DNA from 2 places in the Clostridium sardiniense genome. Region 2 is predicted to be linked to the other one. Evidence: riboswitches for the same ligand, from Rfam matches in the RefSeq annotation. Region 2 holds a riboswitch; the other holds the start of a gene.
What was found. A riboswitch is a leader RNA that binds a small molecule or an ion and turns the genes downstream of it on or off. The one in region 2 is predicted to bind S-adenosylmethionine.
Positions count from the first base shown of each region.

Region 1: another riboswitch for S-adenosylmethionine. It lies ahead of metF (methylenetetrahydrofolate reductase [NAD(P)H]); the one in region 2 lies ahead of metK (methionine adenosyltransferase).

Region 1 is NZ_JAIKTU010000005.1:7,612-15,414, forward strand. Features, by position in the region: gene K5V21_RS06775 (homocysteine S-methyltransferase family protein) at 1-232, opposite strand, end outside; gene K5V21_RS06780 (vitamin B12 dependent-methionine synthase activation domain-containing protein) at 210-821, opposite strand; gene K5V21_RS06785 (S-ribosylhomocysteine lyase) at 901-1,356, opposite strand; gene metF (methylenetetrahydrofolate reductase [NAD(P)H]) at 1,368-2,237, opposite strand; SAM riboswitch class I at 2,322-2,449, opposite strand; gene K5V21_RS06795 (GNAT family N-acetyltransferase) at 2,503-3,051, opposite strand; gene K5V21_RS06800 (MraY family glycosyltransferase) at 3,231-4,184, opposite strand; gene K5V21_RS06805 (V-type ATP synthase subunit D) at 4,417-5,058, opposite strand; gene K5V21_RS06810 (V-type ATP synthase subunit B) at 5,062-6,441, opposite strand; gene K5V21_RS06815 (V-type ATP synthase subunit A) at 6,434-7,803, opposite strand, start outside.
Region 2 is NZ_JAIKTU010000007.1:74,125-81,927, forward strand. Features, by position in the region: gene spoIIID (sporulation transcriptional regulator SpoIIID) at 1-90, shown strand, start outside; gene mreB (rod shape-determining protein MreB) at 213-1,247, shown strand; gene yyaC (spore protease YyaC) at 1,288-1,833, opposite strand; gene K5V21_RS09795 (hypothetical protein) at 1,936-2,568, shown strand; tRNA gene K5V21_RS09800 (tRNA-Tyr) at 2,745-2,830, shown strand; tRNA gene K5V21_RS09805 (tRNA-Val) at 2,838-2,913, shown strand; tRNA gene K5V21_RS09810 (tRNA-Thr) at 2,951-3,026, shown strand; tRNA gene K5V21_RS09815 (tRNA-Tyr) at 3,033-3,118, shown strand; tRNA gene K5V21_RS09820 (tRNA-Val) at 3,127-3,202, shown strand; tRNA gene K5V21_RS09825 (tRNA-Thr) at 3,232-3,307, shown strand; tRNA gene K5V21_RS09830 (tRNA-Tyr) at 3,313-3,398, shown strand; SAM riboswitch class I at 3,825-3,943, shown strand; gene metK (methionine adenosyltransferase) at 4,025-5,200, shown strand; gene K5V21_RS09840 (LTA synthase family protein) at 5,409-7,268, shown strand; gene K5V21_RS09845 (DeoR/GlpR family DNA-binding transcription regulator) at 7,610-7,803, shown strand, end outside.

The DNA.
Region 1 (7,803 bases), on a different contig from region 2:
CAGAAAATTTTGTATTTTTTAATTTAAGCTCATTTGCCCCAAATGTGTTTGTTGTTATAATCTTTGCTCCAGAATTTATATAATCTTTATGTATCTTTATTATTTCTTCTCTATGGGTTATATTAAATATTTCTGGATTTTCTCCAAGTTTTAAGCCTAAGTTTTGAAGCATTGTTCCCATAGCTCCATCAAAAACTAAAATATTATCTTTAATATACTCTCTTACATTCAAAATCTATTCCCTCTTTTCTATATACACATCTATCATAATTATTACAATTTATACAACTCTTCTTTCCCTTTTTTCCACTATATTTTTTTATACCTAAAATAGCAGTTACTGATTTCCTTGGAAATAAAACCATATGTTCTGAAACCTTGACTCCTATTCTTCTTTCACAATTTAATACATTTATAAAATCCTTTTGTATACTTAAATCTAAATCTCCATATCCTGGGCTATATCTAAATGTTAGCTCCTCACCTTCATTTACATACTTAGATTTTATCTCTTCTTCTACTAAATCACAAACTTCTTCAACACCTGTAGTTGCACAAGCATCAAATATTAATCCCTTTGTTAAGTCTACTTTTTCATAAAATCTTATCCGTCTCTCTACATCATTTCCAAGGGTCACAGCCATCAGCACACACCTATCACAGTCTTTTAACAAATTATATATATCTATTCCTTCTAAAAGCAAGTTAGTACCTATAAGTTCAATTTTATTTTCTCTTTTCTTAAGATTATACTCTTCATAAATAAATTTAGGTGTAAAGAAATCTCTACACTCTTTCTTTACACCCGAAATTTTATTCATAATATTTTTGGGCTTCTCTTGCCCTCTATATCCTAAGTATCTTAAAATTTCTGATTCCTGAAGAGTAATCTCCCTCCCACTACTCTCCATATATATTAAGTGAGAATCCTTTGCTAATTACATCTTTTGCATATTCCTTTGCTCCAAAAAGAGAAATATCTTTATAATTTCCACATTGAACTTCATTACTTGCTGGTATATCCTCTGATTTTAATAAATTTCTAAGAACTGTCTCAACTGCTGCTTTTATTTCTATAGGATCTTTATCACCCCAAGTACTTAAATAAAATCCTGTTCTACATCCCATTGGGGATATATCAATAACTCCATCTAAATTTTCTCTAATATTATAAGCTAGGTGATGCTCTAGTGCATGCATAGCTGCTGTTCCAAAAGCCTCCTTATTAGGTTGCAGGAATCTTATATCAAACTTGCTTATCTTATCACCATGTCCTCCTTCGTATACACAACATTTTCTTATAAATGGTGCCTTTACCTTAGTGTGGTCTAGTTCAAAACTTTCTACTTTTTTCATACATTTGCCTCCTAATTATTAATTGTTTTAATGACTGTCTTAATATTTTCTTTAATCCTTTTTGCAACATAAGGATTATTCATTGTATAAAGATGAATGCCCTGAGCTCCACTAGAAGCTAAATCTATAATTTGTTCAACTGCATATGCAATACCTGCTTCTTTTAAAGCTTCTGGACTATATTCATACTTATTCATTATTTTTGAGAATTTATGCGGAATTTTTGCACCGCATAATTCTGTTATTCTCTCTATCTGCCTTTTATTTATTACTGGCATAATTCCAGCTTGAATTGGAGTTTTTATTCCATTTTTATTTATCTTATCTAAGAAATCATAATAAATATTGTTATCAAAAAACAGCTGAGAAATAAAGCTTGATGTACCTGAATCTATCTTTCTTTTCATATTATCTATTTCCATATCTATTGATTTATTTTCTATATGGCCTTCTGGATAACATGCTGAAATTATATTAAATCTTTTCTTTTTTTCTATATAACTTATGAGCTCACTTGCATAATTAAAGTCTTTTCTAGAGTCACCATTATCATCACCTCTTAATGCAAGTATGTTACTAACGTCTTCAAGTTCTAGTCTCTCTGTTATCTTATCTATATCATCTTTCTTAGAAGATATGCATGTTAAATGTGCTAAAGGTTCTATATTATACACATTTTTTATAAGTGATGATATCTCTGTAGTTTTGTTATTTATTAGACTACCACCTGCCCCATAGGTTACACTAATAAAATCCGGTTTTAAATCTGAAAGCTCATTTAAAGCTCTATATATACTTTTAACTGGTGAATTATTCTTTGGAGGAAATACCTCAAAAGAAAATACTAAATTTCTTTTATGAAAAATCTCCTTAATATTCATAATGCCCCCTTATTTATATCCTAAACTTCGAAATATAAAAAAGTCCTAGGATATTACACCTAAGACTTTAATCTTAAACTCATATCCTTATCTATCTGGAATTAGCACCACATACTATAACAAATTTATATATAAAAACCCCTAATAAATTATTGTTATACATAGGTTGCTGGGTTTCATAGGGCCAGTCCCTCCACCACTCTTGATAAGTATATATTCTATTTTGTATAATTATACATTAAAAATACTTTTTTGTAAATATATTCTAATTTTTATCTTTCATATTTTCAAAATATTCTTCTTTAAATAGAGCCATCAATATCTCATCATGATATTTTCCTTCTCTATATATTTCTCTTTTAAGACGACCTTCTTCTTTAAAGCCAAGCTTTTTATAACAAGCAATTGCTCTTGGATTTAATGAAAATACGCCAAGTTTTATTTTTTCCATATTACATTCTTCAAAGATAAATTTGATAAGTACAGATAGAGCATCATATCCGTAACCTTTTCCCCAATAATCTTTATCCCCAATCATGATTCCAATTATGCAATTTCTATTTTTAATACTAGTAGAGTTTATGCTACAACCACCTATTATACATCCACTTTCTAAATCTTCAATTGCAAAATCATATGTTTGATCATTATCTCTTCTTTTCTTAACCCACTCTTCTTCTTGCCAAAGTGCTAATGGAAATGAAGTTTCAATATTTAGAAGCCTTTTTACTTCATAATCATTTATAAAGTCATTAAGTTTTGCTATATCATCTTCCTTATGTGCTCTAAGAATTACCTTCTTCCCCTTATACATAAATCTAAGCCCCCTTTTTTATTTTCTAATCATAATAACAAAATATGGTTTATGTGTCAATATACTTAATATATTATCTATAATTATTAAATATTGTTTCTATAATTTATGAATCAGTAATACACTAATAATTAAATTTTTATAAAAAAATAAGCATCATTTTTAATATGATGCTTATTTTATGGATGATTGTAAAATAATAGTACTATAGATAAGAATGAACAAACTATGCTTATTCCAACTATAAACTGCACTATTTGTGGTTTTGTTAATCCTTTTTCTTCTAATCTAAAATGCATCTGACTTCTATCTGCCTGATACACTGGTTTTCCTTCATTAAACCTTTTAAATATAACAAATAAGTTATCAAATATAGGTACTGCTAGTGCTAATATTGGTAACAATAAGCTAAGTACAGTAGCTTGCTTAAAGGCACCATCTAATGCAATGATACTTAAAATAAATCCTAAAAAATTTGCACCTGAGTCTCCCATAAATACCTTTGCAGGATATCTATTGAATAATAAGAATCCTCCAATTGCCCCAGCAAGTATGATTGAAGTAGATGCTGAGTAACTTTGTCCTAAAATAATTGCTGCAATGAAGAATGTACCTGAAGAAACTAAAGAAATTCCTCCTGCAAGTCCATCCATTCCGTCTGACCAATTTATTACTGTCGTAACTCCAAATATCCAAGTAATACTCAAAACAAACTGTAAAAAAGTATTAAGAGCTACATAATCCCCTGTAAACGGATTAGTAAAGCCTTTAAATGCGACACCAGCATTAAATATTAATACTGCTGCTAATATTTGAATTATCAGTCTTGGAAGTATTGGAAATTCTTTTCCAACTGATTTATAGAAATCATCTATTAATCCTATACATACTATTAATAAAGATCCAATGAAGATCCATATACTTTCAGAATTACTTTCACTTCCAACGAAATAATATACTATAAAGAATCCTATAAACATTGCAAGTCCACCGCATAGTGGTGTTACTTTTTTGTGCTTCTTTCTTTGTGTAGGTTTATCAGTAAAACCAATTTTATGCGATAATTTCATTAATATCGGCATTAAAATTACAACCAATATGAAAGAAATCATAAACTCTATAAAATAATCCATATATTCCTTCTCCTAAATTAGGTTAGATTGTTAATTCTATGTAAAAAAAATTATAACCTATAAGAATTATACTATTAATGTAGGTTATTATCAATTATATTACGATAATTTTAATTTACTTTTAATTCTTTACCAAAATCTTGATTTTAAACACTTTTTACATAAACTAATTTATTTTTTAAACTCAAAAATAAATACACCTTAGAAAACCTAAGGTGTATTTTAGAATTAATTATCCTCTTTGCTCTATCATACTCTTGACTTTCATAAGTCTAGTTAAAGCACTTCTTTCATTTTCATCAAGTTTCATTCTTATGTACTTGATTGTCTCTTGAAGTTGAGGAATTGTCATATATTCTAGAGCATTAACTCTTCTTCTTGTTTTCTCTATTTCATCTGCCATAAGCTGACATGACTTTTCTACTTCTGCAAGTTCCAAAAGCTTAGGTAATATTCCATAAAGCTTTGTTATTGCATCATCAAGTTCTGATGATGTATTTGCAAATCCATATGGGAAGATACTACCTTCGTCACCTTCAAGCTGTCTTTTAAAGTTCATAACTGGAACATTAACACTCATTATGTTTTTGTTTCCAACATCTACAGAAATGCTTTCTTTTGGATAAGCAATTGCCTCTTCTAAGAACTCTGAACTCATTACGGCTCTAGCCATAACGAAATCCTTTAATGATCCTTCAAGTTGCCCTTCAACATCTTTTCTTAGATTATTGTTATACTTAACAAGATTAATGAATTGTCTCATTAACTCATCTTGCTTATCTTTTAAAAGCTTATGACCTCTAGTAGCTGTTGTTAATCTCTTTTTCAGCTTTGTGAGCTCCATTCTAGTAGGATTCACATTTAATCTAGCCATAGCCTATTCTTCCTCTCTTGGCATATATTTTTCAAGGTACTCATCTCTAATTCTCTTAAGCTCTGTTCTAGGAAGTAGTGCTAATAACTTCCAACCTAAATCTAGAGTTTCAGTGATTGTTCTATTTGCTTCAAATCCTTGTGAAACATATTCATTTTCAAAAGCTTCTGCAAATTTAGCAAATGCTTTATCAGTATCTGAAAGAGCTGATTCTCCTAAGATTGCTGATAATTCTTTTGCTTGCTTACCTTGAGCATATGCTGAGAATAATTGGTTCATTGTGTCAGCATGGTCTTCTCTTGTCTTTCCTTTACCTATACCTTTATCTTTAAGTCTTGAAAGTGATGGTAAAACATCTATTGGAGGCATAATACCCTTCTTATAAAGTTCTCTTGAAAGTATTATTTGTCCTTCTGTTATATATCCAGTTAAATCTGGAATTGGATGTGTCTTATCCTCTTCAGGCATTGTAAGTATTGGAATTTGAGTTATTGATCCCTCTTTACCTCTAAGTCTTCCTGCTCTTTCATATAATGTTGAAAGGTCAGTATATAGGTATCCTGGATATCCTCTTCTACCTGGAACTTCTTTTCTAGCAGCTGAAACTTCTCTTAGAGCTTCTGCATAGTTTGTGATATCTGTCATTATAACAAGAACGTGCATTCCCTTTTCGTATGCTAAATATTCAGCTGTAGTTAATGCCATTCTTGGAGTAGCTATTCTTTCGATAGCTGGGTCAGATGCAAGATTCATAAATAGAACTGATCTATCTATTGCACCTGTTGATTTAAATTCATCAACGAAGAATTGAGCTTCTTCGAAAGTGATACCAATAGCTGCAAATACAACAGCGAATTTTGAATCAGAATTTAAAACTTTCGCTTGTCTTGCGATTTGTGCTGCAAGTTCAGCATGTGGAAGTCCTGATGCTGAAAATACTGGAAGCTTTTGTCCTCTAACTAGAGTATTAAGTCCATCTATTGCTGATATTCCTGTTTGAATGAATTCTGATGGATAATCTCTAGCCACTGGATTTATAGCTTCTCCGTTTATATCAAGTCTTTTTTCTGGTATTATCTTTGGACCATTATCTATTGGTCTTCCCATACCATCAAAGACTCTTCCAAGCATATCTTCTGAAACCCCAAGTTCAAGAGGTCTTCCTAAGAATTTTGCTTTAGTTCCTTTTAAGTTAATTCCTGAAGAACCTTCGAAGATCTGTACCATAGCTTTTGAACCATTAACTTCTAGTACCTTACCTCTTCTTTTTTCTCCATTTTGTAATTCTATTTCTACTAGTTCATCGTACTTAACACCTTCAACACCTTCAACAGCCATTAAAGGTCCTACTACTTCTGTAACTGTTCTATATTCCTTAGGCATCTAGAACCCCTCCTTCGCTGATTAATTTGTTCATATCAGATGTTAAATCAACTCCGATTTGATCAATCTTAGCCATATCTTCTTCAGATATATACTTAGCCCTAGCTATTCTGTCTCTTATTACGCTCATACCTAAAATCTTATCTAAGTATACTCCAGCTTCTAAAGCTCTATCAGCTTCATGCTTGAATTGAAGTATAAGTTTTAACATTTTATGTTGCTTTTCTAATGAAGTATATGTATCAACTTCATGGAAAGCATTTTGTTGAAGATAATCTTCTCTTATTGATTTTGCAACTTCAAGTTTTAATCTATCGCCTTCTGAAAGTGCATCTATACCAACAAGTCTTACGATTTCTTGTAAGTTAGCTTCTTCTTGTAATAAAGCCATAGCTTCTACTCTAAGTTCTGACCAGTCACCTGCTACTTCTTCATCCATCCATTTACCGATTCTATCTGCATATAATGAATATGAGTTTAACCAGTTAATTGATGGGAAGTGTCTTTGATATGCAAGTTGTGCATCTAGTCCCCAGAAAACTTTAACTATTCTTAAAGTTGATTGAGTAACTGGTTCTGAGATATCTCCTCCTGGAGGTGATACTGCACCGATTGCTGTAACTGCGCCTTCTCTTCCTTCTTTTCCAAGACAAACAACTTTACCAGCTCTTTCATAGTAATCTGCAAGTCTTGAGCCTAAGTATGCTGGGTAACCTTCGTCACCAGGCATTTCTTCAAGTCTACCTGACATTTCTCTTAAAGCTTCTGCCCATCTTGATGTAGAGTCAGCCATGATAGCTACTGAATATCCCATATCTCTGAAGTACTCAGCTATTGTAATTCCTGTATATATAGATGCTTCTCTAGCTGCAACTGGCATGTTTGATGTATTAGCTATAAGAACTGTTCTCTTCATTAAGCTTTCACCAGTCTTTGGATCCTTAAGTTCTGGGAACTCATTAAGAACGTCTGTCATTTCATTTCCACGCTCTCCACATCCAACGTAAACAACTATTTCTGCATCTCCCCATTTAGCTACTTGGTGTTGTACTACTGTCTTACCAGCTCCGAATGGTCCTGGTACTGCAGCTGCTCCACCTTTAACAACTGGGAAGAATGTATCTATAACTCTTTGACCTGTTGTAAGAGGTGCTACTGGGTTTAACTTATTTGCATAAGGTCTTCCCTTTCTTACTGGCCATTTTTGCATCATTTTAACTTCTTTGTCTCCATCTTTAGTTTCAACTATGCAAACTATATCTTCTACAGTGAAATTTCCACTCTTTATATCTTTTATTTTACCTGATACCTTGAAAGGAACCATTATTTTATGAACTACTACTGGTGTTTCTTGAACTGTTC
Region 2 (7,803 bases):
AAAACTCATACTATCTTAGAGTTAAATAAAGCAGAGAGACATATAAGGGGTGGAAAAGCTACAAAAATGAAGTATAAATCTGCCGAATAAATCAAATTTTAGGTAAAAAGTTGAATTAAAATCATATTCCATATATAATTTACTGTATAGTTATATAAAAAAATGTAAAAATTTCTAAAATAAATTGTTAATAATTAGGAGTGGAATTTGGAATGTGGTTTTGGAAGTCAGGAACTGATCTAGGTGTAGATCTAGGAACAGCAACGGTATTAGTATACGTAAAGGGTAAAGGTATAGTATTAAAAGAGCCATCAGTAGTTGCTATAAATACAAGTACTGGAAAGGTATTGGCTGTAGGAGAAGAAGCAAGAAAAATGATTGGAAGAACTCCAGGAAATATCATTGCAGTTAGACCATTGAGAGATGGTGTTATTTCCGATTATGATGTAACAGAAAAGATGCTTAAGGCATTTATAAGTAAAGCATGCGGATCAAAGAAAATTGTAGCGCCTAAAGTAATGGTATGTGTACCATCACAAGCATCAGAAGTCGAAAAGAGAGCTGTTATGGAAGCTGCTAGAAATTCAGGAGCAAAAGTAGTACATCTTATAGAAGAGCCACTTGCAGCTGCAATTGGAGCGGGATTAGACATAACTAAGCCTGATGGATGTATGATTGTAGATATAGGTGGAGGAACATGTGATGTCGCGGTAATATCATTAGGTGGTGTAGTTGTAAGATCATCTATAAAGGTTGCTGGAGACAGATTTGATGAATCTATAATTAGATATGTAAGAGTAAAGTATAAAATAATGATTGGTGAAAAAACAGCAGAACAAATAAAGATGGAAATAGGTTCAGCCTTTAGCGGATCAAGAAATGAAGAGATGACAGTTAAAGGAAGAAACTTAGTGACAGGTTTACCTGATGAAATAAAACTAACTTCAGATGAGATAGGAGAAGCGCTTAAAGAACCGGTTAGCTTAATAGTAGAAGCTGTTAAGGGAGTATTAGAGAAAACCCCTCCAGAAATAGCTGCTGATATTATGGATAAGGGTATTCTTATGACTGGTGGAGGAGCATTATTACATGGCTTAGATAAGCTTATAGAATCAGAAACTGGGGTAACTGTGAATGTTGCTGAAAATTCAGTTGAAGCTGTTGCGGAAGGTACAGGTTCTGTTTTAGGATATATTGATAAATTAGATAAAACAGTAAATAACCAAGAAATCATATTAGTTGAATAGCATAATAAATAAACCCTGAGTATACTCCGGGTTTATTTTTTTACTTTAATGATGGAGTTTTATCTGGATTAGAATATTCATAGTAGGCATGAAGTATACCTTTAGATATAACTCTTGCCATATTTAGAACTAAGGAGAGTCTGATCGATCTAGTATAGAAAAGATCAGCATTTTCATTAGAATCTATAATGCCAACTATAGATTTGCTTCCAACATCGGGCAATGATTTACCAACGCCCTTTCCAGGTCGTATTGCAAAGTTTCTAATATGAATTTCTCCAATAGAAGATTCCTGCCCTAGGCATGCATCTATACCAAGTATATATGCATTAGGATGCTCTTTAGTTATATTATTTAATTGTTTATCTATATTTAAAGCATGTATAGGATTATTGATTGAACCATACACAGGAAGCGGAAATAGACTTTCCTTTAGTAAGGTACCAACTAATGGTCCTAAACAATCACCAATACATTTATCTGTCCCAATACAAACTATTATAGTATTTTCAGAAAAAGAATCTAAAATAGCTTGAGAAATATTATAATAAGCAAGTGGGGATGTGTGATGAATCCTTTTTTCCATATAAGCACCTCCATGCTTATAATATATGAAGATGTATTTGAAAATAGAATAATTTGAATAAAAATATCTTATATGGAAAGTATTCTCTATAGGAGGTGTATTATGAAAAAGATATTAATTACAAGTATATTAGCTATATCAACTTCACTTGCGGTATATTTTGTTGCTTTTTGGCAACCTAAAGAGGAGATTAATAATAACTTAGTATTGGAAAATTCAAAAAAAACAGAAGATAATAATACAAAAAAAGATAATAATGAAGATACAAATAAAGAAAGTAGTATTGATATAAATAAAAATAATAACTATAATAATGAAGAAAAAAATGAGAAAGATAAGATTAATGATAATTCTTCAAAGAATAAAGAAGATAAAGATAATTTAAATATCTCTAATAATGAAGAAAACAAAGAAAATAAAAATTCAAATAATAGTTCTAATAATAAAAAAGAAGAAACACAAGCTACAAATGCAAAAATATTTAATGTGAATAAAGAGGAGATATTAGGTAATCTTAGTTTAGTTGAAAAAACAAAGTTATTTACAATAGCTAATAAAATATCAACTGTAGATGTAGAAAGAATGAAAAATAGTTTAAAGAAAAATGGAGAGAAAGAGGGAATAACAGAGGTTGTTAGAGTTTTAAAGCTTAGACTTAAATCTGATGATTATAATGAAATAAAAAATATATTATCCCCATATATAAATATAGAATTTCTGGAAAGTTTAGTATAAAAATAAATAAGTATATTGTGATGAAAAAATAAGTATATAGAAGAAAAATAGAGAAATTTTAGTTTAATTTCTTATTTTGATATGTTTTGTCATTTGAAATAAAGAGTATATAAATATATACTAACTATTGTCGGTTGGCCGAAAGGCAAAACGACTTAAAACTTGAAAGAAAATCTGGTGGAGTTCCCGAGTGGCCAAAGGGGGCAGACTGTAAATCTGTTGTCAGTTGACTTCGAAGGTTCGAATCCTTCTTCCACCACCATTCTTAAGGGCGCATAGCTCAGCTGGGAGAGCACCTGCCTTACAAGCAGGGGGTCACAGGTTCGAACCCTGTTGTGCCCACCACAAGTTTTAATAAATAAAAAGTTTAAAGAATATATGCGCTGGCGTGGCTCAATTGGCAGAGCAGCTGACTTGTAATCAGCAGGTTATCGGTTCAAGTCCGATCGCTAGCTCCAAAATGAGGTGGAGTTCCCGAGTGGCCAAAGGGGGCAGACTGTAAATCTGTTGTCAGTTGACTTCGAAGGTTCGAATCCTTCTTCCACCACCATTTTTTATGGGCGCATAGCTCAGCTGGGAGAGCACCTGCCTTACAAGCAGGGGGTCACAGGTTCGAACCCTGTTGTGCCCACCAAACTTTAAACTAATTTTTTAAATATATATGCTGGCGTGGCTCAATTGGCAGAGCAGCTGACTTGTAATCAGCAGGTTATCGGTTCAAGTCCGATCGCTAGCTCCAAATAAGGTGGAGTTCCCGAGTGGCCAAAGGGGGCAGACTGTAAATCTGTTGTCAGTTGACTTCGAAGGTTCGAATCCTTCTTCCACCACCAAAAGCACTAAGATTAATCTTAGTGCTTTTTAATTTTATATAAAAATAATTTTATTAATATAGTGTAGTTATAATAAAATTTTATTATCATTTAAAATATAAATCTATATTATTTAAAACTAAAATATGCTCTATAGATTAGAAACTTTAGTATATAAAATAACAAATAATAAATATTAATAAATTTTATATATTAATAAATAAATATTAAGTTATTATTTTACACCTAATAATATCTACTTTTAATATAATATTAGAACCCTCTAAAATAGGGACTTTATGCATTGGAAAATTATATATAAAGTATAAAAGAATTCAAAAAGTAAAAAAATAGGATATTTTTACACACATAAAATCTATTGACTCTGCAAAATCTATGTGTTACAATTTCTACAGAAATTCAATTAATAAATAAAAAATATATAGACTCTTATCAAGAGAGGTGGAGGGAAACGGCCCTGTGAAGCCCAGCAACCTACATATAATCTTTAATGTTGATTATAAAGTGTGGTGCTAATTCCTGTAGAGCAATCTACAAGATAAGAAAGATTAGGAAACTTGATCTCTTCTTATCGAAGAGTTTTTTTTATTGTCAAAATTCGAAGAAATTTGGAAGGAGAAATATAAATGAAAAGATTATTCACATCAGAATCAGTTACTGAAGGACATCCAGATAAAATTTGTGACCAAATATCAGATTCAGTATTAGATGCTATATTAGAAAAAGATCCACATGCTAGAGTTGCTTGTGAAACATGCACAACAACAGGTATGGTAATGGTTATGGGAGAAATAACAACTAATTGTTATGTTGATATTCCTAAAGTTGTTAGAGAAACAATAAGAGAAATAGGATATGATAGAGCAAAATATGGATTTGACTGTGATACTTGTTCAGTAATGACTGCTATAGATGAGCAATCATCAGATATAGCTATGGGAGTTGATGAAGCTCTTGAATCAAGACAAGGTGAAAAAGATGAAGTTGAAGCAGTAGGTGCCGGAGACCAAGGTATGATGTTTGGTTATGCTACAAACGAAACAGAAGAATTTATGCCAGCTCCAATAGCTATGGCTCATAGATTATCAAGAAGACTTACAGAAGTAAGAAAAAATGGTACATTAGAGTACTTAAGACCAGATGGAAAAACTCAAGTTACAGTTGAGTATGAACATGATAAACCAAAGAGAATAGATGCTATAGTTATCTCAACTCAACATGGTGAAGAAGTAACTTTAGAACAAATCCAAGAAGATTTAAGAAGACATGTTATTGACTACGTGATTCCAGCTGAATTACTAGATGAAAATACTAAGTATTATATAAATCCAACAGGAAGATTCGTTGTTGGTGGACCACAAGGAGATAGTGGATTAACAGGAAGAAAAATAATTGTTGATACATACGGTGGAATGGGAAGACACGGTGGTGGAGCATTCTCAGGAAAAGATCCAACTAAGGTTGATAGATCAGCAGCTTATGCAGCAAGATGGGTTGCTAAGAATTTAGTAGCAGCAGGAGTAGCTGATAAGTTAGAAATTCAATTAGCTTATGCAATTGGAGTTGCTAAGCCAGTATCAATTCAAATAGATACATTTGGAACTGGAAAAGTTGATGAAGCTACTATAGTTAATATAGTAGAAAAAGTATTTGATTTAAGACCAGGAGCTATAATAAGAGATCTTGATCTTAGAAGACCAATATACAAGCAAACAGCAGCTTATGGACATTTTGGTAGAACAGATGCTAATTTACCATGGGAACAATTAAATAAAGTTGAAGAAATTAAAGCTTTATTATAATAAAAGATAAAAAATAAAAAGAAAGATACCTAAAATTAGGTATCTTTCTTTTTGGCTTTTAATAATATTAAATGTATATATTGGAAGAATTTATATATATATATTTGTCGATTGTGTGAGAATATGATATAATTCAGTAAAATTCATATATTTTTCACAATATTCATATGGATTTTACGTTTAATTATATATTTTCGGGGGGAAACGTATGCAAATAATAAGTTATTTAATTTCTGGAGTTTTAATAGCTCTTGGGAATTATTTTTTGTTTGAAAAGAACAAAAGAGTTTTAACTACTGTAAAGGAATTCATAATATACGTGATATCATTCAATATAATATCACTAAGTATATTAAAATTTATTTTGAAAAAAACTTATGTGCTTAAAGCTTCTACATACACAACTGCATTTTCTGTTAAATATATTATTTTTACATTATTTTTAGGGATAATATATTTAGTTATAAAAAGAATTATTAAATCAAAATATAGTTACTTTGTATTAGAAACAGATAAAAAGGGTTGGAAGATAGTAGCAATTAAAGTAGTATCAGTTATATTCGTTGGAATAGGATCATTCTTTTTCTTCTTTTCAAAATGGTTTATTGATTATTTTGGAAATATTACACCAGAACAATTTTTATTTAACTTAAATTCACCTATTAAGGGTACAAGTTCTGATATGTATGCAGAAATTATGATGACACCAGTATTTTCAATTGTAGTTAGTATTGTAATATTCTTAATAATAATAAATTTTAGTTATGATTTATTTATAAATGTAAAAAATACTAAGAAAAAAATACTAAGCCAAAAAAGTTTAAGGGTAATAACATTTATAATTTCGATTGTATGTCTTGTAGGTGGAATAGTATATGGAGTGAAGAAGTTAAGTTTAGTTGAAGTATATAAAACATTTGTTTCAGATTCAAGTTATATCAAAGATAATTATACCGATCCACGTAACGTGAAAATGTCATTTCCAGAAAAGAAAAGAAATTTAATTCATATATACTTGGAGTCTGTAGAAAACACATATTTTTCTAAAGATCTAGGTGGTTATATGGATGTAAATCTAATGCCAGAGCTAGCAGAGCTATCTAAGGAAGGTATTCATTTCTCAGAATCTAATAAATTTGGAGGACCATATCAAACCTATGGATCAAGTTGGTCAGTAGCATCTATGATTAATATGGGTACAGGACTTCCGCTTAAAGTACCTATGGGTGGTAATTCTTATGGAAAGTCAGGTAGCTTCCTACCGGGTGCTGTTAGTATAGGAGATATTTTAAAAGCACAAGGATATGAGCAAACAATAATGTTTGGTGCAGATGCTGATTTTGGTGGATTAACTACTTATTTTACTACACATGGTAATTTTAATATTTTTGACTATAAAGCAGCAAAAGAGAAAAAATTAATACCACAAGATTATGATGTATGGTGGGGATTTGAAGATGACAAGTTATATGAGTATGCTAAAGATGAGATAACACGTTTATCTAAGACTGGAAAACCATTTAATTTCACCATGGAAACTGCGGATACTCATTTCCCTGATGGTTATTTATCTAAAAATGCAGCTAAGAAATATGATTCCCAATATGCAAATGTTATTGCTTATTCAACAAAAGAAGCAGTAAAGTTTATAAAATGGATTCAAGAGCAACCATTTTATAAAGATACTACTATTGTAGTAACAGGGGATCATTTAAGTATGGATAAGGAATTCTTTAAGGATTTTGATAAGTCATATCATAGAACAGTATTTAATTTAATACTTAATTCACCAGTAGCAACTGATAGAGTAAATAATAGAAAATTCTCACCTGTTGATATGTATCCAACTATTTTAGCTAGTATGGGTATAGAAATTGAAGGGGATAGATTAGGGCTTGGAACAAATTTATTCTCAGATGAAGATACATTAATTGAAAGAGATGGATTAAAAACAGTTGATAAGGGATTTGGAGATAAGAGCAACTTCTTTAATAATACATTTATTTCTGAAAAGATGAATAGTACGTTTAATAATACGTTAGTAACTGAAAGAAAGAATGATAAATAATAAAATTCAATAAATAATCAAGAATAAAAGAGTCTAGATATATATCTAGGCTCTTTTTGCAATTAATTGAATTAATAAAGCTTTATCGCCCATAGATTTTTGTTTTCTAATAATATTTTCATCAGGTTTTACACATAATATTATAATATTCACATCATCCTCTTATAACTATTAAAATTTTATATAAAATTACTATGTATTTAAAGTAAAATAATAAATCGATGGTTATGATTGGAAATGGCTGAGTATGATTGGAATTTGAAATAAATTGATTATAAATGAATGAAAATGATTGACTTTGAATTTAAAATAGTATATTATATAGACAAGAGGTGATGTAAATGTTATCAGAAGAGAGGTTTGAAAGAATATTAGAAATTCTAAAAAATAATAATACAGTAACGGTAACAGAACTAGTTGATGAGTTAGATACATCAGAATCTACTATTAGAAGAGATTTAAATTATTTAGATAAACAAAAAAAATTAAAGAAAATTCATGGTGGAGCTAAGGCTTTAAAAACCATTTACGATGG